4 regions of the Streptomyces sp. NPDC002958 genome follow, and region 4 is predicted to be linked to each of the others. Evidence: riboswitches for the same ligand, from Rfam matches in the RefSeq annotation. Region 4 holds a riboswitch; each other region holds the start of a gene.
What was found. Region 4 has a riboswitch for cyclic di-AMP ahead of ACZ3IC_RS01870 (C40 family peptidase). Riboswitches for the same ligand answer to the same signal wherever they lie in the genome.

Region 1 (4,961 bases), on a different contig from region 4:
ATCCGCCAGAACTCGGCGCCGTCCGCGGGGTCGGAGAGCGGGATGCTCAGATTCCGTACGCCCGGCAGCTCCACGTCCAGGCCGTCGAGCCGGTGGTCGGCCGCATTGCGGAAGTCGAAGACCGTGTGCAGACCGAGGCCGCCGAGGAAGGCGGCGTCCTCGGCGGTGGCGTGCGCGAGGTGACCGCTGCGGAAGAGCCGTCCATGCCGCACCCGCCGGCCGTCCACGGTGGGCAGCCCGCCCACATCACGGAAGTTGCGGACACCCGTCAGCTCGGGTTCCGCCGACGGGACCTGCGGCAACTGCTGCGTCACAGTGACTCCTGGAGTGTCTGGCGTCGACGCGAGTCGCCGACGAGGCCACTTCCGCGACGATACGACATTGATTCCTCAGGCAATCATCTCGGCCTTCGCTTGTCGACACTTCCGTGAACCCCGGTGCCCCTGCGGCGAATTTGCCCGGTGAATTCCGTGCAGGGTCATTGCCCGCCATCCCGGCGATGATCGATGATGTGCGAAAATGTTGGAATGTGGGGGTGATGGTCAAGGCTGGCGACAAGGGCTGGACCTGGTTGCTCGCCGGGGCGAGCAGCAGTACGCACTGCGCCCTCACCGAACGGGATGAGCTGGTCCATCTGCACCGGGGGTCGCGGATCCCCCACGCCGCCGCCGAAGCCCCTGACCGCAGCGCCCGAGTCGCCCTTCAGGGGTTTTGAATCCCCGCTCGACGGCCGTGAGGAGTACCCGGTGGAGGGTGGCCCCGGTTGCGCTCGGCTGGTCCGGGGCGTGGCGGATCTCCGTACAGCGGCTCTCCGACGGGCTGGTGCAGATCACCGGTGGTGCCGGCTGCGACGACGCGGGGCTGCTGCTGCTCGCACCGGGGGAGTCGTACGTCACACCCGTCTTCGCCGGCCTGTGGAGTGTGGAGGGATTCGGCGGGGCGAGCCGGGCCTGGCATGTCTGGCAGCTGGCCCATGTGGCCCGGACGCGGAGAGTTTGCGGCCGGTGCTCTACAACTCCTGGGAGGCGACCGGCTTCGACATCTCGCAGGAGCAGCAGCGCGCCCTCGTCGAGCGCGCCGCCGTGATGGGCGTCGAGCTGTTCGTCGTGGACGACGCATGGTTCGGGCAGCGCGCCAGCGACCGGGCAGGGCTGGGCGACCGGACGCCGAATCCACACCCCTTTTCCGGCGGACTGAAGCCGCTTGCCGACGAAGTGCACGGGTTCGGAATGCAGTTCGGTATCCGGGTAGAGCCGGAAATGATCAATGCCGACAGCGATCTCTGTCGCGCGCACCCTGACTGGGTGCAGCGCTTCCCCGGGTGTGCGCGAGGGTGCTGAGGCTCCGGCGCGGATGACGGGCATGACGTGTCCGTAATAGGCCGATTTGGCATAACTTGCCCCGCCGGCGCGGGAGATGGTCGCCCTGTCGTGAGCGGGATCATATCCGTGACGGTGCGTGCAGGAGGGGTGGTCGGGTATTCCATGCGTGGCGCGGAAATTCAAGATCCTTAATCCACGGAGTGTGACCGGAATTCCGCGCCGATTTCCCGGCGCGGATTCCGGTACGGAACCAGTGGCTTGTTCTTGCCGTCCCGACTCGCTTACGGTCGCCGTCAATCCGGACGGACCGCCTAATCCTGCCGCCGTCCGGAATTCACATCCACTCATCGTGTGGCAGGAGCGGGGGAACCAGGTAAGCCGCCGATCGGAGAATTCCGGCCGGCTCGGGGTGAAGCCGCGTTCAGCGCGGCCGGGCATCTCCAGCCCGAACCCGACAGCTCACCTCGTAGGCGCCGGAGAGGAAGCACCACATGCCCATATCGGGTAAGCACCGTCGTACGAAGTCCAGCACCATCGCCCGTGGCGTCGCCGCCGCAGCCACCGGCGGCGCCGTCATCGCACTGCCGCTGCTCGGTGCCACCGGCGCCGCCGCCGCGGAGCAGGCCGCCCCCGCCGCCCCGCAGTCGGCCTCCGCAGCCCCGGCCAAGCCGGTCGCGCAGAAGCAGGACGCCACCACGACGTACTCCGTCGTCTCCGGTGACTACCTGTCAAAGATCGCCGACGAGCAGGGGATCGAGGGCGGCTGGCAGAAGCTGTACCAGGACAACCGCGAGGTCGTCGGCGAAGACCCCAGCCTGATCTTCCCGGGCATGGAGCTGACGCTCGACGGCAAGGCGGGGGGCCACTCCGCGCCCACCGGTGCCGGTACGGACTCGTCCCTCCCGTCGAAGGCTCCGTCGGCGCCTTCGTCGGCCGCGGAGAAGTCCGTCCCGGCCGAGTCCGCCCCGGCCGAGGCCTCTACGGCCACGGAGTCCCAGGCCTCGACCTCCGCCCCGGCCGACCAGAACAACAGCTCCGGCTACAGCCACCCGGTCCCCGGCAACCACACCACCGGATACCGTGCCTCCGGCTCGAACTGGTCCAGCGGCAGCCACACCGGGATCGACTTCCCCGTCTCCACCGGCACCAGCGTGAAGGCCATCACCTCCGGCACCGTCGTCAGCGCCGGCTGGGGTGGCGCGTACGGCAACGAGGTCGTCATCAAGCACGCCGACGGCCACTACTCGCAGTACGGCCACCTGTCCTCGATCTCCGTCTCCGAGGGCCAGACCGTGAGCAACGGTCAGCAGATCGGCCTTTCCGGCGCCACCGGCAACGCCACCGGACCGCACCTGCACTTCGAGGTCCGCACGGGCCCGGCGTACGGCTCGGACATCGATCCGATCGCCTTCCTGGCTTCGCACGGCATCTACGTCTGAGCCGAACGGCAGGGACGCTGAGCAACAAGGCATGACCTGAGAAAAGCGGAAGGGCGGTGCGCGGCGGCGCACCGCCCTTCCGCTTATTCCCTCTTTACCAAAGCCTTACAGGGTGGCCCATCTCACCACCCGTCAACCCTTTATTACGGTCGCGTAGGTCACATTCGGCGGTGCAGGATAAGCGTTTATGGCAGACGATTCGAGAAAAAACCAACGTGGCGTCATCAACCGACAATGCGTCATCGGGTCGTACGCAGCGATTGGCGACAGCTTCACCGAGGGAGTCGGTGACCCCGGCCCGGACGGGACCTTCGTCGGCTGGGCGGACCGTTTCGCGGTACTTCTCGCGGACCAGCTCCCGGACTCCGATGCGGCGACGAGCACCGAAGGCTCCGCTCACGGGAATTTCAGGTACGCCAATCTCGCCGTACGCGGACGCCTCCTCGACCAGATCGTCGAGGAGCAGGTGCCGCGCGCCAAGGAGCTCGCACCCGACCTGGTGAGCTTCTGCGCGGGCGGCAATGACATCATCAGGCCCGGCACCGACCCCGACGACGTGGCCGAGCGCTTCGAGCGCGCGGTCGCCGAGCTGACCGCATCGGTCGGCACCGTCCTGGTCACCACCGGCTTCGACACCCGTGGTGTTCCCGTGCTGCGCCATCTGCGCGGCAAGATCGCCACCTACACCGCCCATGTGCGGTCCATCGCCGACCGACACGACTGCCCGGTCCTCGACCTGTGGTCGCTCCGGTCCGTTCAGGACAGGCGCGCCTGGGACGACGACCGGCTCCATCTGTCGCCCGAGGGACACACCAGGGTCGCGCTGCGCGCCGCCCAGGTCCTCGGCCTCGATGTGCCTGCCGACCCCGACCAGGAATGGCCCCCGCAAGCACAGCGCGGCACGCTCGAAGTACGGCGCGACGACATCCACTGGGCGCGCGAGTACCTGGTGCCGTGGATCGGGCGACGGCTGCGCGGTGAGTCCTCCGGCGACCACGTCGAGGCGAAGCGGCCTGACCTGCTGCCGCTTTAGGGCGTGTTTCGCCGGACAGACCCTGGCGGGCGTCCACCACCGCAGTGCCCTCGCTCGCGGGACGGGCCTGAACCTCAGGCCCGTCCCGCGAGCGACGACAGCGGCGGCGCCGGTATCCGCTCCAGCACACCGCCCGCGAAGACGTCGTACAACGGCAGCGTCTCCAGATGCACATAGCCGATGTGGCAGTCGCAGACGGCCAGTGGACAGGCGCGCGGGCCGAGAGCGCGCCGGTAGCTCCCGTCGTAGAGATTGCCGAGCTCCGCCGGGACGAAGTGGCAGCGCCGCACCGTGCCGTCACCGTCCACCGAGATGACCGACTCGCCCGTCCGGCAGGGCAGCCCGGCCGACCGGTGCGGTTGCCGGCTGTAGGGGAAGAGCGGGTCAAGGGCCGTCCAGCGGTCCGCCTCCTCGTCCGTATAGGTGTGTCCCTCCGCCGCGTTCACCCAGAGGTAGACCTCGTCCGGCAGAGCGGCACGCAGCCGCCTGGCCTCGTCGAGATGGTCGTCGAGACCGACGACACCGACGCTGTGGCGGACGCCGAGCGCGGCCAGCTCCCGGCACTTGGTGAGGAACCGCTCGTACGGCGTCTGCCCCGGGTGGTACGTGCACCAGAGCGCGATCTTCTCGCGGCCGGCGTCTCCGGCCTCGGCCAGCCACCCCGTGCGGCTGCTGAGGTTGGTCTGGATCGCGACCCTTCCGATGTGCGGCAGCTGCGCCAGCTCGACCAGGGCACGCCGGTACCAGGAGCGGACCAGACCCTCCCCCCACGGGGTGAACAGGACCGAGATCCGGTCTCCGGTCTGCGCCGCGGCCCACGCCGTGAACCGCTCCAGCGCGGCGCGGTCGGCCCGCAGCTGTTCCCGGCTGTCGCGCCGCTTGGCGAACGGGCAGTACGGGCAGTCGTAGTCGCAGGACGCGAGCGGACCGCGGTAGAGGATGGTCAGGTCCATGCCGTGCTCACTTCAGTTCGTACGCGGCCATCGCGGCCCGCACGCCGGGGGAGAAGAGTTCGGGGCCCAGCGCGTCGGAGTGGGCCAGGCCCTCGGGGGAGAGCCGCAGCAGGCCGGACGCCCCGGCCGTATTGTCGAGCCAGCCGCGCGCCTCGAACCGGGCCAGTTCAGCAGGGAAGTCATCGGCCGGGGAGGTGCCGAACCGCTCCCGGTA
Region 2 (4,961 bases), on a different contig from region 4:
GAGGGCCCCACGCCCGAGGAAATGGAGCGTGCGCAGGCCCAGTTGGAGCGCGAATGGCTGGACCGGCTCGGTACGGTCGCGGGCCGCGCCGACGAACTCTGCCGGTTCACCGTGCTGTTCGGCGACCCGCAGCTCGCCCTGACCGCCGTGCAGCGGGTGCTCGATGTCACCGCGGAAGAGGTCCAGGCGGTCGCCAAGGCCCAGCTGCGCCCCGACAACCGGGCGGTGCTGGTCTACGAGCCGGTCGAATCGGCCGAGCCCGCGGACGCAGCGGACACCGATGAGACCGACGCCGAAGAGACCGACGCGCACGAAGGAGCGGACAAGTGACCGACGCTGCCGCGACTGGAGTTTCCATGCAGTACCACCCGCAGCCGGCCCCCGGCGTCGCCCGCCCCTGGGCCTTTCCCGCGCCGGAGCGTGGCGCCCTGCCCAACGGCCTCACGGTGCTGCGCTGTCACCGCCCCGGCCAGCAGGTGGTGGCGGTCGAGATCTTCCTCGACGCCCCGCTGGACGCAGAGCCCGAGGGGCTCGACGGTGTGGCCACGATCATGTCGCGGGCGCTGTCCGAGGGCACCGACAAGCACACCGCCGAGGAGTTTGCCGCCGAGCTGGAGCGCTGCGGCGCCACCCTCGACGCGCACGCCGACCACCCCGGCGTCCGGGTCTCCCTGGAGGTCCCGGCCTCCCGGCTGGCGAAGGCACTCGCACTGGTCGCCGAGGCCCTGCGGGCGCCCGCCTTCGCCGACAGCGAGATCGAACGGCTGGTACGCAACCGGCTCGACGAGATTCCGCACGAGCAGGCCAACCCGGCCCGGCGCGCCGCCAAGCAGCTCTCCAAGGAGCTCTTCCCGGCCACGGCGCGGATGTCGCGCCCACGCCAGGGCACCGAGGAGACGGTGGAGCGGATCGACTCGGCAGCCGTGCGCGCCTTCTTCGATGCCCACATCCGGCCGTCCACGGCGACCGCCGTGGTCGTCGGTGACCTCACCGGCATCGACCTGGACGCCCTGCTCGCCGACACCATCGGCGACTGGTCCGGGGACACCACCGAGCCCCGCCCCGCCCCGCCGATCACCGCGGACGACACCGGCCGCGTGGTGATCGTCGATCGTCAGGGCGCGGTGCAGACGCAGTTGCTGATCGGCCGGATCGGCGCCGACCGTCACGACAGCGTGTGGCCGGCCCAGGTGCTCGGCACCTACTGCCTGGGCGGCACGCTCACCTCCCGGCTGGACCGTGTGCTGCGCGAGGAGAAGGGCTACACCTACGGCGTACGGGCCTTCGCCCAGGTGCTGCGGTCGTCGGCCCCGGATTCCGCCTCGGGGGCGACCGGTGCCGCAATGCTCGCCATCAGCGGATCGGTGGACACGGAGTCCACCGGACCGGCGCTGAAGGACCTGTGGACTGTCCTTCGGACCCTCGCGGCCGAGGGGCTGACCGATGAAGAGCGCGAGACGGCCGTGCAGAACCTCGTGGGTGTCGCACCGCTGAAGTTCGAGACGGCGGCCTCCGTCGCGGGCACCCTCGCCGACCAGGTCGAGCAGCACCTCCCGGACGACTACCAGGCACAGCTGTACGCCCGGCTCGCGGAGACCGGCACGGTCGAGGCGACCGCAGCGGTGGTCAACGCCTTCCCGGACGACCGGCTGGTCACGGTCCTCGTCGGTGACGCGGCACAGATCGAGGAGCCGGTCCGGGCGCTGGGCATCGGAGAGGTGTCGGTGGTCGCCGGCTGACGGGCGCACCCGTCGTGGACGACGGACGACCGTCCGGCCCGACGCGGGCGACGGCGGACCGACCGACTCGACGCGGGCGACGGCGGACCTGTCCCGTGTGACAGTGCACAGGTCGACTGGCACGGTCGACCGAGCGCCCCCGCCGACCGGTCCATTGGCCCGTCATATGCCCGCATAACGGGACAAAAGGGAAAACCCTTGTGAGCTAGATCTCGCAGGGGTCTTCCCTTTTGTCCGTTTTAGAGGGGAGGTTGCCTGTCTGCCCTGTGGGATGCGCTACAAAACGGCCTGTCCGTTTGGTGAATGAATGTGCTCCCGCTTAGCGTCGGCTCGGCTGCCTGTCACTCGTATGCCGCAACCGCGACGTACCGGGCAGCCATCGCCGAGTCCCCGTCAGGCGCGAGCCTGGGGAGCCGGGGACCCACGCAGTCCCTGGGGTGAATCGGATGTCTGAGCCTCGATGAGGCCGGGGTGTCCGTAGGAGACCTTCCTGCTCCGAACCCGTCAGCTAACCCGGTAGGCGAGAAGGAAGGAAAGGACCAGCCACTTCATGGCGTTCACCCGTGCCACCGGGAAGCATCGTGCCGCGAGCCGACTGACGCGCAGGAGCGCGAAGATCGCCGGCGTCGCGGCTCTGGCCACCACCGGCGTCATCGGCGGCATGGCCTCACCGGCCCTCGCCGCGGGCGCCGAGGCCCCCTCTGTCGTCGAGACCGGTCTGAGTCAGGTCATGGCTATCGACGGTGCGCTCGCCGACCAGATCGCCGCCCAGGCCGACGACCAGAAGCACCAGGCCGATGTCGCGGCGAAGGCGAAGGCGAAGGCGGAGGCCAAGAAGAAGGCCGAAGCCAAGAAGAAGGCAGAGGCCAAGGCCGAAGCGGAGCGCGCGGCCGAAGCGCGCGCCGAGGAGGCACGTGCGGAGAAGGCGCGTGCCGCCCGGTCCGCCGAGCGCGCCCGCCTGAACTCCTTCCAGCTCCCGGTCGCCGGTTCGTACGTCACCACCGGCTACAAGTCCGGCGGCTCGCTCTGGTCCTCCGGCAGCCACTCGGGCGTCGACTTCCAGGCCGCGTCCGGCAGCTCCGTCGTCGCCGTCGGCGCCGGTACGGTCGTGGAGGCCGGCTGGGGCGGCGCGTACGGCAACAACATCGTGCTCCGGATGGCGGACGGCACGTACACGCAGTACGGCCACCTCTCCTCGATCGGCGTCTCCGTCGGGCAGAGCGTCGGTGCGGGCCAGCAGATCGGCCTCTCCGGCTCCACCGGCAACTCCACCGGGCCGCACCTCCACTTCGAGGCCCGGACCACGCCGTCGTACGGCTCCGACATGGACCCCGTCGCGTACCTGCGCGCCCACGGCGTCAGTGTCTGATCGACGCTCCACCCGCAGTACCGCTTCGAAGGCCCCGGCACACGCCGGGGCCTTCGCCGTGTCCGGCCTCCGTGTCCGCCCGGCGTCCCACCCGCAGTACCTGCCCGCCGAACCGCCTTGCGGCCAAAAGATATTCATGAATTTCCACCCGTCCCGGATGGGGAAAGCGAAAGAGCCGCGGCCCCGAATCAGGGTGCCGCGGCTCTTTCGCAGAAAATGGTTCAGACGGTCTCCGGAAGCTCGTCGAGCCCTTCGGCGACCAGCTTTGCCAGACGGTCCAGGGCGGCTTCGGAGTCGTCGGCCTCGGATGCGAGGACAATCTCCTCGCCACCGTGCGCGCCGAGACCGAGCACCGCGAGCATGGAGGCGGCGTTCACCGGGTTGCCATCGGCCTTGGAGATCGTCACGGGGACGCCGGAAGCCGTGGCGGCACGGACGAAGATGGAAGCGGGGCGGGCGTGCAGGCCCTCGGCCCAACCGACCTTGACGCGGCGCTCAGCCATGGTTCTGCCCTTCACGAATCAATGGTTGTCTAGACCAGTCTCTCATGCAGTGCGCGATGCTCCGGCCGACCCGCGAGACGGCCCGCAACCCGTGCTGTACCGCCGATCGGCCCCCTCAGACTGACCCGGCCCCAAGACCTACGCGACCGCTGGCGGAGTCGTAGTCTTTGCCCATGCAGTCCTCGCCGGAGCAGAGTCCGCATCACGCGTACCCCGACCACTGGGAAGCGGACGTGGTTCTCCGTGACGGAGGAACCGCGCGGATCAGGCCCATCACCACGGACGACGCCGAACGACTGGTCAGCTTCTACGAGCAGGTCTCCGACGAGTCGAAGTACTACCGCTTCTTCGCGCCGTACCCGCGTCTGTCCGACAGGGACGTGCACCGCTTCACCCATCACGACTACGTCGACCGGGTGGGGCTCGCGGTCACCATCGGCGGCGAGTTCATCGCGACCGTCCGCTACGACCGGATCGACGAGCGGGGCAGGCCCGCCTCCGCGCCCGCCGACGAGGCCGAAGTCGCCTTCCTCGTGCAGGACGCGCATCAGGGCCGGGGCGTGGCCTCGGCACTCCTCGAACACATCGCGGCCGTCGCCCGCGAACGCGGCATCCGCCGCTTCGCGGCAGAGGTGCTGCCCGCCAACCACAAGATGATCAAGGTGTTCCGGGACGCCGGGTACACCCAGCAGCGCAGCTTCGAGGACGGCTCCGTCCACCTCACCCTGGACCTCGAACCGACCGCCGAGTCCCTGGCCGTCCAGCGCGGCCGTGAGCAGCGGGCCGAGGCGCGCTCCGTGCAACGGCTGCTCGCCCCCGGATCCGTCGCCGTCATCGGGGCGGGCCGCACCCCCGGAGGGGTCGGCCGCACGGTTCTGCGCAACCTCCTCGGCGCCGGCTTCACCGGTCGTACGTATGCCGTGAACCGTGCCTTCGCCGCCAACCAGGGCACGATCGACGGTGTCCCCGCCCACCGTTCCATCGGCGAGATCGGAGAACCGGTCGACCTCGCGGTCGTCGCCGTTCCCGCCGACCGGGTTCCGGAGGCCGTCGCCGACTGCGGAGAGCACGGTGTCCAGGGCCTGGTCGTCCTCTCCGCCGGATACGCCGAGTGGGGCGCCGAGGGCAGGGAACGGCAGCGTGAACTGGTTCGCCAGGCCCGCGCGTACGGGATGCGGATCATCGGCCCGAACGCCTTCGGCCTCATCAACAACGCCGAAGCCGTGCGGCTGAACGCCTCCCTCGCCCCCGAGCCGCCCGCCCCCGGACGCATCGGCCTGTTCACCCAGTCCGGAGCGATCGGCATCGCGCTGCTCTCCGGGCTCTACCGGCGCGGCGCCGGCCTCTCCA
Region 3 (4,961 bases), on a different contig from region 4:
CCGTGGTCTCGGTGCGGGCCCCCTCGGCGGAAGCGGCGGTGCGCTGGGCGGCCGACTGCCGCACCGCGGGAATCGCGGTGGGGTGCTTCCGACCGCCGTCGGTGCCGGACGGCATCTCCCGGCTGCGACTGACCGCGCGAGCCGATCTGACCCAGGAGCAGATCGCCACCGCCGTGGCGATCGTGCGGCGAACCGCTCCCGTCAGCTGACCGAACCCCGGTGCAGGCCGGAGACGAAGGATGTCCAGGCCGCCGCGGAGAACCGCAGCGGTGGCCTGGACACGTCCTTGGAGTCCCGCACGGCCAGCCGTCCATCATCGAACGGTGCGGCCTCCACGCAGTTGTTCATACCCGTGCTGCGGCTGCTGCGCCGCCACCGTAGCTCGTGCTGTGCGAGGCAATCCGACATGACGCCCCCCTCGGGCGGTCCGGAGTCACTGACCGTCGCGGTCGATCGCGGCGATGAGGTCCAACGAGTGCTGCGGCGACAGCGCGTGTGACTGCATCGTGCGGAAGGCCGAGCTGTACGCCTCAAGGTCTTCTTTCCGCTCCAGATAGAGGCTACTCGTCAAATGGTCGAGAACTACCACGTCCAGATCAGAAGTGTTCGGAAATGAGAAGATAACGAAAGGTCCGGTGAGGCCGGCATAGCCGCCGACCGAGAACGGAAGCAACTGAATCTGTACGTGGGGAAGTTGAGCCACACGGGCCAGGTGGCGCAGCTGGTTTCTCATCACTCGGCGCCCGCCGACCTCGCGCCGCAGCACCGCCTCGTCGAGGACCGCGCTCAGTCGCAGCGGCGGATCGGTCCGCAGCACACCCTGCCGGGAGAGCCGCACCTCCACCAGCGAGTCCAGCTGGCCGGCGGGTAACCCGTCCAGCGATGCCCGGGTCACCGCGCGTGCGTAGTCGGCCGTCTGAAGGAGCCCCGGTACCACCGAGGTCTCCAGGGTGCGTGCGGTCCGCGCCTGGGACTCCAGACTGATGAAGTCGCGGTACTGGGGCGGGATCAGTCCGCGATAGGCATGCCACCACCCGGTGCCGCCACCGCCCGCCGAACCCGCCAGGGTCCCCAGGAGCGTCCGCAGCTGAGCGTCGTCCACGCCGTACGCGTCCAGCAGCCGGGCCACATCGACCGGCCGCACCCCACTGACACCGGTCTCGATCCGGCTCACCTTCGACTGGTGCCAGCCGAGCATCCGCGCGGCGTCCCGACTGGTCAGTCCCGACGCATGGCGCAGACTCCGGAGCTCCTCCCCGAGCTTGCGGCGTCGTACCGCGGGGCCGTGCTGCATCTGCGGCCTCCCTCCCTTTTCTGCCGAGCGGACAGTGTGACGCCCACTGACGGTCCTGCGGGGCAGGGTTCACCGCATTGAGCGACAGATATATGCATATCTTGGTGGATCGCCATCACAGAGGGCAGCATCAGTGGCAATCTGGCGCGAAGCGCAACCGGGCCGATCGCGGGTCGGTCCGGGTGGGAAAGGGACGGCTCGCCATGGCAGACCATCAAGAAGCAAGTGTCACTCTGCCGAGCGAGCCGGTCTCGGTCTCGGTGGCCCGGAGATATGTGGCCGGAGTGCTCACCGAATGGGGCCTGGTCACCGACACGGAGTTCGCTGACGGAATCCAGCTCATCGTCTCGGAGCTGACGACCAACGCCGTCCAGCACACGTTCGGACAGTCACCCACCTTCACCGTGGACCTGAGACTGGAGCGGGAGGAGCAGCTGCATCTGGGGGTGACGGACAGTCACCCGCGCTGGCCCCGGCGGCTGCCCGCCGCCGTTCAGCAGGACAACGGGCGCGGCATGGTGATCATCCGTGGCCTGACCAAGGAGTGCGGGGGCCGGCTCACCGTCACCCCCACCGCCGACGGCGGCAAGACGGTCTGGATCGCGCTCCCGTGGAGCATCCCCGTACAGAGCTGACGGACCTCCCGATCCGTCCGCTTCCCTCTCTCAATCCGCCCGTCTCTGCTCTCTCGAGCGCACGATCACCCGCCCTCGCCGCCCGGCCGCGCTCCTGGTGGACGGGCTGGGCGGGTGGCTGCGCCGGCCGCGTACCGCCCGCACCATCGAGGGTGGCAGCGGCGCGGCGCTCACCGCGTTAAGGCTGGTACTGGTGTTCGGCCCCCTGCTGCGCTGAGAACGAGCGGATCAGTGGCGGAGACCAGCGCTTGTCCGGCGGCCGAGCGTGGAGTCCAGCGCCTGTCCGGCGGCCGGACGGTGGAGTCAAGCGCCTCCGGCGGCCGGGCAGCGGGGCCCAGGGGACTGCCCGGCGGATCACGGCACGGCCGGGACCGCGCCCCTGATCCGCCGGACAGGCATCAGCGGACCCGCCCGTAATAGACACCCTTTGTCCAGATCTTCTCCAGCCGGACCACCGCGCCGGTCCGCGGCGAGTGCCAGATCTTGCCGTGACCGGCGTAGATCCCCACGTGGTAGACGCTGCGGCCGTAATGGAAGAAGACCAGATCGCCGCGTTTCCTGCGCGAGGGCTTGATATGGCGGGACTTGTTGTACTGCTGCTGGGCCGTGCGGGGGAGCTTCTTGCCCGCCTTCTTGAACGAATAGGCCGTCAGGCCCGAGCAGTCGAAGCGGTTGGGGCCCGTGGCCCCCCACCTGTACGGCGATCCTTTCTTCGACGCGGCGATGTTGAGTGCCTTCATCGAGAGAGTCGCTGCCTGGGCTTCTGTCGCGGCGCCCGGGGCCAGTATGGTGCCGCCGACGGCGGCCAGAGTCAGAACCGAGGCCGTACCGGCCCGGGCGAGCAGAGACGGGACATGAACCTGCGCAGCCATGCGCAACCCTTCGTCAGCCGCCTGTGAAGGATGACCTGTCGGGTTCGGGCTGGCGAAGTTGCCCGGCCGCGCTCGGCGGCTTCACCCCGAGGGTCGACCGGTGATCCGGCCGACCCGTTGTGCTCGGGTCCTCCACTCCTGCCGATCCACTTCTGTCGACCAGGCATCCGGACAGCGGCAGGACTCGGCGTCCGCCCGGACCGCCCCGCCGCGGTGGCGGGGGCTTGTCGTCCCAGGGATCTTGACTCACCTGCTGCCGGATTTCCGAGGGAGAACAGCGATATGTGTGGTTCCTCGCGACTGCACCGTTCGGGTGGACTTGATGATTTCGACGGCCGAGCCGGTTACTCGGACCGGCGTCGTACCAGGGGTGGAATGAAGGATTCCGCTCACTGGCCACGCGGAATACGCAAGTTGAGCTATCCCTCGTGAGGGGGAGTTTCTACGCCGAATGAGCGAGGAATTTCGAATTGCCTGCCGGGCGTGTCGAGCAGGGGAGTTGAGCGAAGCTGGTGGGAAGCGGGTGGAGTGAGTTGAGCGAGCCCCGTCGGGGGTGGGATCAGGGGGAGCTGACCGGTCCCTGCCGGGCGTGGAGACGAAGGGGCCGATCAACTCGTGGGAGCGGGGGGTACGGTGACGCGTCCGGCCCGCTGTTCCCCGTCGAGCACACGCAGCGCCCGCGCCAGGGTGGCGGCATGGATCCGCGTCTCGCCGCGCTCGTGCATCAGCGTGAGGGCGTCGCGCAGCGCACCCGCCCGTGAGACCAGCGCCTGTGCGGCGCGTAGTGCGCCGTAGGTGTCGCTGCCACGGGCCGGGTTGATCCGGCCCAGTTGATCGAGGACTTCGAGATAGCAGTCGATGAACTCCCCCTCGGCGCGCGTCAGTGCGGGGAGCGGCGGCAACTCCGGTGGCTGCACCTGGCGTTCACCTCGCACTGTGCGGCGGGAGCGATGACATTCGGTTCTCCATGATGTGGTCCACCAGGCCGTACGCCTTGGCGCCCGGCGCGTCGAGAATGAGGTCGCGCTCGATGTCGGAGGCGATCTGCTCGGCGCTGCGGCCCGTGTGACGGGCCAACATTGCGGTGAGCATCTCGCGGACCCGCTCCAGTTCCTGTGCCTCGATCTCCAGATCGGACGGCTGGCCCTGCACCGGCTCGGTGAGCGCGGGCTGCTGTACGACGACCCGGGCCCCGGGCAGTGCGTGCCGTCGGCCGGGAGCGCCTGCGGCGAGCAGTGTCGACGCACAGGAACCGGCCTGGCCGAGGCAGTAGGTCTCCACCTCGCAGGTGAGGTACTCCATCGTGTCGTAGATCGCGGACATGGCTCCGAACGATCCGCCGGGGGAGTTGATGTAGAGGGAGATGGGCCGGTCCGGGGCGGCGTGTTCCAGATACATGAACTGGGCGATCAGATCGTTGGCCACGGTGTCGTCGACCGGCGTGCCGAGGAAGACGATCCGTTCGGCGAGCAGCTTGGAGTACGGGTCGAGGGTCCGCGTCCCGTTGGTCGTGCGCTCGGTGAACTCGGGCAGTACGTAGCGGGCGGTGGGTCGGAACAGCATGGCGATGCCTCTCCTCCGGGGTTGTGCGGGGCCTGCGCAAGCGTCTGTACAAAATGTACAGGACGTACAGAAGGATATAATGGAGCGTGATCCTAGTGATCCACTAAAAGTCCCAGGTCGGAGGCTGTTTTCTGTTCGCTGAGGGCGGATATCTCACCATCTCTAGACGCTTGATCATCAGGCTGCTTCGCCCTCACTGAAACCGAGTACAGAAGTGAGGTGGTCCGAGGCGACGCGGAGGTCCTCGTGGCTCGGGTGGACGTACACCCGCTTGGTGAAGGTGGCTTTGGCATGCCCGGCCCATGCGGCGAGGACGACGTCCGGCACGCCGTTGACGGCAAGAACCTCGCCGCCATTCGAAAGCCAGTCGAGGTCGCAGGCCATCCCGTCACCTTCTGGGAGGAGCTGCCGCCTTACCGGCATGGCAGCCCGACGGAGGGTGCACAACTTCTAAAAATTTCACGCCTTGGCGGCCCCCGGCTTCGAGCTTGGGTATTTGAACCCCTTCGTGCGCATCGGCGAGCGCTTGAGTGCGACAATGCCTCTTCGAAACAGAGACCGTGATTGGCTCAAGGGGCTCTATGCGGATTTGAAGAA
Region 4 (4,961 bases):
TTCCTGAAGGTTCTCGATGCGGGTCTCGTCCTGCGGGTCGGTGGACGCCTGGAGCTCGGCGAGGTAGCCGGTGCGCTCCAGGACGGCCTCCAGGACCACCGCCGGACCCGCGCCGGAATCGACGATCGTGCGCAGCTCCTCCATCAGCGTGTTGAACCGCTTGACGGCGTTGGCCGAGCGGGCCGCCATGCCGTACGCCTCGTCGACCCGGCGCAGCGCCTGCGAGAAGGTGATCTTCTCGCGCAGGGACAGCGCGTCGATCATCGCCTCGGCGCGGTCGCCGATGCCGCGCTTGGGGACGTTGAGGATGCGGCGCAGCGGCACGGTGTCCTCGGGGTTGGCGAGGACTCGGAGGTAGGCCAGGACGTCACGGACCTCCTTGCGCTCGTAGAAGCGCACACCGCCGACGACCTTGTAGGGCAGTCCGACGCGGATGAAGATCTCTTCGAAGACGCGGGACTGCGCGTTCGTACGGTAGAAGATCGCGACGTCGCCTGCCTTGGCGTCGCCCACGTCGGTGAGCCGGTCGATCTCGTCGGCGACGAACTGGGCCTCGTCGTGCTCGGTGTCGGCGACGTAGCCGGTGATCCGGGCGCCCGTGCCGGCGTTCGTCCAGAGGTTCTTGGGGCGGCGGCTCTCGTTGCGCTCGATGACCGCGTTGGCGGCGGACAGGATCGTCTGTGTGGAGCGGTAGTTCTGCTCCAGGAGGATCGTGGTCGCGGTCGGGTAGTCCTCCTCGAACTGGAGGATGTTGCGGATGGTCGCGCCGCGGAAGGCGTAGATCGACTGGTCCGCGTCACCGACGACGCACAGCTCGGCGGGGGCGTCGCCCTCGCCGGCCGGGCCGACCAGTTCGCGCACGAGGGTGTACTGGGCGTGGTTGGTGTCCTGGTACTCGTCGACCAGGACGTGCCGGAAGCGGCGGCGGTAGTGCTCGGCGACATCGGGAAACGCCTGGAGCAGATGGACCGTCGTCATGATGATGTCGTCGAAGTCCAGCGCGTTGGCCTCGCGCAGCCGGGACTGGTACATCGCGTAGGCCTGGGCAAGGGTCTTCTCGAAGCCGTCCGCGGCCTGGCCGGCGAAGATCTCCTCGTCGATCAGTTCGTTCTTCAGGTTGGAGACCTTGGCCGTGAACGACTTCGGTGGGAAGCGCTTCGGGTCGAGGTCGAGATCGCGGCAGACCAGGGCCATCAGCCGCTTGGAGTCGGCGGCGTCGTAGATCGAGAACGACGAGGTGAAGCCGAGCTTCTTCGATTCGCGGCGCAGGATGCGTACGCACGCGCTGTGGAAGGTCATGACCCAGATGGCGTTGGCGCGCGGTCCGACGAGCTGCTCGACACGCTCCTTCATCTCGCCCGCGGCCTTGTTGGTGAAGGTGATCGCCAGGATCTGGCCGGGGTGCACCCCGCGCTCGGCGAGGAGGTGGGCGATCCGGTGGGTCAGCACCCGGGTCTTGCCGGAACCCGCTCCGGCGACGATGAGCAGGGGGGAGCCCGCGTGGACCACGGCGGCGCGCTGTTCGGTGTTCAGCCCGTCGAGGAGCGCCGCGGAGTCGATGACGGGGCGGTGCGCGCCGTCGCGGTAGTACGCGTCCCTCGGCGGCGGGGGCCCGTCGAACACGCCCGCGAAGAGGTCCTCCGGCACCGCTTCGGGTGCGGAGTCCTCGGGGGGCGGCGGGGGCTCTTCCTCCGAGTGCTGGAGGCCGGCCAGGAAGCTGTCGTCAAAGAGGCTGCTCATCGCTTGTCGAGTCTAGGCCGCCGCACCGACACCCGGCGGCCGCATGGCGCACCGCGCCCGACGGGAGGGCACACAACGAGAGCGTGCACCCACGCCGCGTAAGGGATTCCGGGCCCTTGCCCGCCCCTGCCGCCCCACTTCGCCGAGATCACGAAAATGTATCGGGCATATCGAACATCAACCTTCACAGCAGCATCATGGTTTGGCTAGCGTGCTCGACCGGGCGGCCCGTACCCCCTGAGGCGAACCACGCCGACCGGGCGCCCGCGCCGAATCCGGGCTGCCCACGCGGGAGTTCGGAACCGGGGACCCATGCGCAGCAACGGGGTGAATCGGTCCTTATCCCCACTCGGACCGTAGGGCAGCCTTCCGTTCCGCCCGAACCCGACAGCTAACCCGGTAGGCGGTCCACGGAAGGAGATGCCGACCTTGGCGTCGCATCGCAAACCGCGCACCCGGGTGCGCACCACCACACCGGCCATCGGGCTCACGACGGCCGCTCTGGCATCCGTGACCCTGCTCTCCACGCAGAGCGCCACGGCCGCGCCCTCTCCGAAGCCCAGCATCGAGGACGTCCAGAAGAAGGTCGACGACCTCTACCGGCAGGCGGGCGCCGCGACCCAGCAGTACAACCGGGCGAAGGAAGCCTCCGCCACCCAGCGCGCCAAGGTCGACTCCCTGCTGGAGGACGTGGCGAAGCGCGCCGACAAGCTCAACGACGCCCGCAGGACTCTCGGCGCCTACGCGGCCGCGCAGTACCGCACGGGCTCCATCGCGCCGAGCACCACCTTCCTCCTGGCCGACGACCCGCAGTCGTACTTCGACCAGAACCAGCTGATGAGCCGGCTGACCGGTCAGCAGCAGAAGGCGGTCACGGACTTCCGTACGCAGCAGGCCAAGGCGTCGAAGGAGCGGGCCGAAGCGGTGCAGAGTTTGGAGACGCTGACCGCGACGCAGACCACGCTGCGCACCAGCAAGCAGAACGTCCAGGAGAAGCTGGGCGAGGCGCGCGCGATGCTGTCGGAGCTGACCGCCGAGGAGAAGGCGCGGCTCGCGGCGCTGGAGCGCGAGAAGGAGGCGGAGGCCAAGCGCAAGGCGCAGGAGCTGGCGCAGCAGCAGGCCGCTGCCAAGGCGGAGGCGGACCGCAAGGCCGCGGAGGCCGCGAAGGAGGCGGAATCCGGCAGCGGTACGGGAACGGGCACGGAAACCGGCACCGGAACGGGCTCGGACACCAGCGACACCACCAAGGCGGAGAAGGTCATCGCCTTCGCCACGGCCCAGATCGGCAAGCCGTACGTCTGGGGCGCGACGGGCCCCTCCTCGTACGACTGCTCCGGGCTCACCCAGGCCGCGTGGAAGGCCGCGGGCGTCGACATCCCGCGCACCACCTGGGACCAAGTGGAGACAGGCACCCGGGTCGCCACGGCGGATCTGCGGCCGGGCGACCTCGTGTTCTTCTACGACGACATCAGCCACGTCGGCATCTACAAGGGCGACGGAATGATGATCCACGCACCGAAGCCGGGGGCGAATGTGCGCGAGGAGTCGATCTACTACATGCCGATCTACGGCAGCGTGCGACCGGCGTAGCGGCTCACGCCGCCATCCCCTCGGCTGCCGGTCACCGGGCGGGCCCGGGTCCGGGCCCGCCCGGTGACGCAGGGCCGGCCTGGCCGGCTCATGTCCAGAGCGTGGCGATGAAGATGTTGGCGATCGTCAGGCCGCCCACTGCCGCGAAGGCGCCCTTGTCGACCTTCTCCTCGTCCCTCTTGACGTAGACGAGCGCGAGGATCACGACCAGGAGCAGCAGCTTGACCCCGATCTTGATGTTGTTCACGTGATGGCCGTCGGCCTCGTTGAGCCCGACCAGTGCGACACCGGTGACCAGCATCGTCAGCGCACCGTGCAGCATCGCCGGGACGAACCGGGCCGTGCCCGCGCCCATCGCCTTCATCTGGGTCAGGAAACCGCCCAGCAGAGAGGCGATGCCGATGATGTGCAGGGCGACGAAGACATTGATGAGTACGTCCATGGGTCCGCAGCCTAGCCTTGCCCATATCACCACTCCGCAGGCAGGTGCGACTTACTGGCACTTTACTCACGCCTGCACCTATTGCCCGACTTTGATGCAATTTTTTCGATCAGCTAGCGACAGTGTCGCGCTAAATTCAGGCAATAGGCGTCATTGCGACTCTTCCCCCTGTCCCGGGTTTAGCGTCCTGACCAGGTGACCGGCTTCACCGCCGCTCCGCAGCCGGACGGCAGGCCGGTCACCCCGCCGAGAGGTCCGGCGGCGGGCCGCTCCCCTGTTGGCGACCCGCCGCCGGACCTCGGGCGGGCCCGCCGGTAGTCCCCGACGGGCAGTCGTCAGGAAGGACGCACGCCCCCGTGGCAGCGCATCGGAAACCCAAGCAGCGCCCGTACACCGGCTCTGCTGCCCGCACCGCAGCCACCCTCGCCCTTGCCGGGGCCGCCACCGCTGCCGCCCTGCCCGGCTCCGCGCACGCCGACCCCCAGCGCACCCCCGCCCAGGTCAGGGCAGAGGTGGACCGGCTGTACCACGACGCGGAAGTCGCCACCGAGCAGTACAACGGCGCGAAGGAGAAGGCGACCGCCGCCGCCGATGCCGTCGACTCACTGCGCGACGAGGCCGCCCGCGGGACCGAGCGCCTCAACGCCTCGCGCAACGCGCTGGGCTCCCTCGCCGCCGCCCAGTACCGCACCGGCGGCCTCGATCCGTCCGTGCAGCTGGCGCTCTCCTCCGACCCCGACCAGTATCTGGAGCGCGCCTCGTACGTGGACCGGATCGGCGACCGCCAGGCCGCCGAGGTCGACGGGGTGGAGCGCCAGGTCGCCCGGATCGACCAGCTGCGCTCGCAGGCCAGGGGAAAGCTGGCGGCGCTGACGGCGCGCCAGGCCGAGCTGAAGAAGCACAAGGCGACGATCAGGACCAAACTGGCCGACGCGCAGCGGCTCCTCGCCACGCTGTCCCCGGCCGACCGGGCCGCCTATGAAGGCTCGGACGGTACGCGTTCCGCCCGCGGCACCGCGCGCGGCTCTGTCCAGGCACCGAACGCCCGTGCCGCCGAGGCCGTCGCGTTCGCGTACGGGGCGCTCGGCAAGCCGTACGTCTGGGGCGCGACCGGCCCCTCCTCGTTCGACTGCTCCGGGCTCACCCAGGCAGCCTGGCGCTCCGCCGGCGTCTCGCTCCCCCGGACCAC

Region 1: it holds a riboswitch for cyclic di-AMP, as region 4 does, so the genes downstream of both, ACZ3IC_RS20685 (M23 family metallopeptidase) here and ACZ3IC_RS01870 (C40 family peptidase) in region 4, are expected to answer to the same signal.
Region 2: it holds a riboswitch for cyclic di-AMP, as region 4 does, so the genes downstream of both, ACZ3IC_RS22300 (M23 family metallopeptidase) here and ACZ3IC_RS01870 (C40 family peptidase) in region 4, are expected to answer to the same signal.
Region 3: it holds a riboswitch for cyclic di-AMP, as region 4 does, so the genes downstream of both, ACZ3IC_RS19815 (C40 family peptidase) here and ACZ3IC_RS01870 (C40 family peptidase) in region 4, are expected to answer to the same signal.

Annotation. Positions count from the first base shown of each region.
Region 1 covers NZ_JBVHDS010000011.1:70,944-75,904, reverse strand. The annotation lists gene ACZ3IC_RS20695 (tyrosine-protein phosphatase) at 1-314, opposite strand, end outside; partial or broken gene ACZ3IC_RS20690 (alpha-galactosidase) at 539-1,331, shown strand; cyclic di-AMP (ydaO/yuaA leader) riboswitch at 1,654-1,810, shown strand; gene ACZ3IC_RS20685 (M23 family metallopeptidase) at 1,814-2,761, shown strand; gene ACZ3IC_RS20680 (SGNH/GDSL hydrolase family protein) at 2,949-3,794, shown strand; gene ACZ3IC_RS20675 (STM4011 family radical SAM protein) at 3,869-4,747, opposite strand; gene ACZ3IC_RS20670 (STM4012 family radical SAM protein) at 4,755-4,961, opposite strand, start outside.
Region 2 covers NZ_JBVHDS010000013.1:41,576-46,536, reverse strand. The annotation lists gene ACZ3IC_RS22310 (M16 family metallopeptidase) at 1-330, shown strand, start outside; gene ACZ3IC_RS22305 (M16 family metallopeptidase) at 357-1,739, shown strand; cyclic di-AMP (ydaO/yuaA leader) riboswitch at 2,110-2,276, shown strand; gene ACZ3IC_RS22300 (M23 family metallopeptidase) at 2,290-3,108, shown strand; gene ACZ3IC_RS22295 (HPr family phosphocarrier protein) at 3,330-3,611, opposite strand; gene ACZ3IC_RS22290 (bifunctional acetate--CoA ligase family protein/GNAT family N-acetyltransferase) at 3,785-4,961, shown strand, end outside.
Region 3 covers NZ_JBVHDS010000010.1:162,190-167,150, reverse strand. The annotation lists gene ACZ3IC_RS19840 (8-amino-7-oxononanoate synthase) at 1-209, shown strand, start outside; gene ACZ3IC_RS19835 (DUF397 domain-containing protein) at 202-408, opposite strand; gene ACZ3IC_RS19830 (helix-turn-helix domain-containing protein) at 434-1,294, opposite strand; gene ACZ3IC_RS19825 (ATP-binding protein) at 1,498-1,929, shown strand; partial or broken gene ACZ3IC_RS19820 (LysE family translocator) at 2,018-2,146, shown strand; gene ACZ3IC_RS19815 (C40 family peptidase) at 2,328-2,801, opposite strand; cyclic di-AMP (ydaO/yuaA leader) riboswitch at 2,805-2,977, opposite strand; gene ACZ3IC_RS19810 (hypothetical protein) at 3,410-3,718, opposite strand; gene ACZ3IC_RS19805 (ATP-dependent Clp protease proteolytic subunit) at 3,726-4,361, opposite strand; gene ACZ3IC_RS19800 (hypothetical protein) at 4,542-4,748, opposite strand.
Region 4 covers NZ_JBVHDS010000001.1:388,169-393,129, reverse strand. The annotation lists gene pcrA (DNA helicase PcrA) at 1-1,740, opposite strand, end outside; cyclic di-AMP (ydaO/yuaA leader) riboswitch at 1,998-2,162, shown strand; gene ACZ3IC_RS01870 (C40 family peptidase) at 2,161-3,330, shown strand; gene ACZ3IC_RS01865 (hypothetical protein) at 3,419-3,772, opposite strand; gene ACZ3IC_RS01860 (C40 family peptidase) at 4,129-4,961, shown strand, end outside.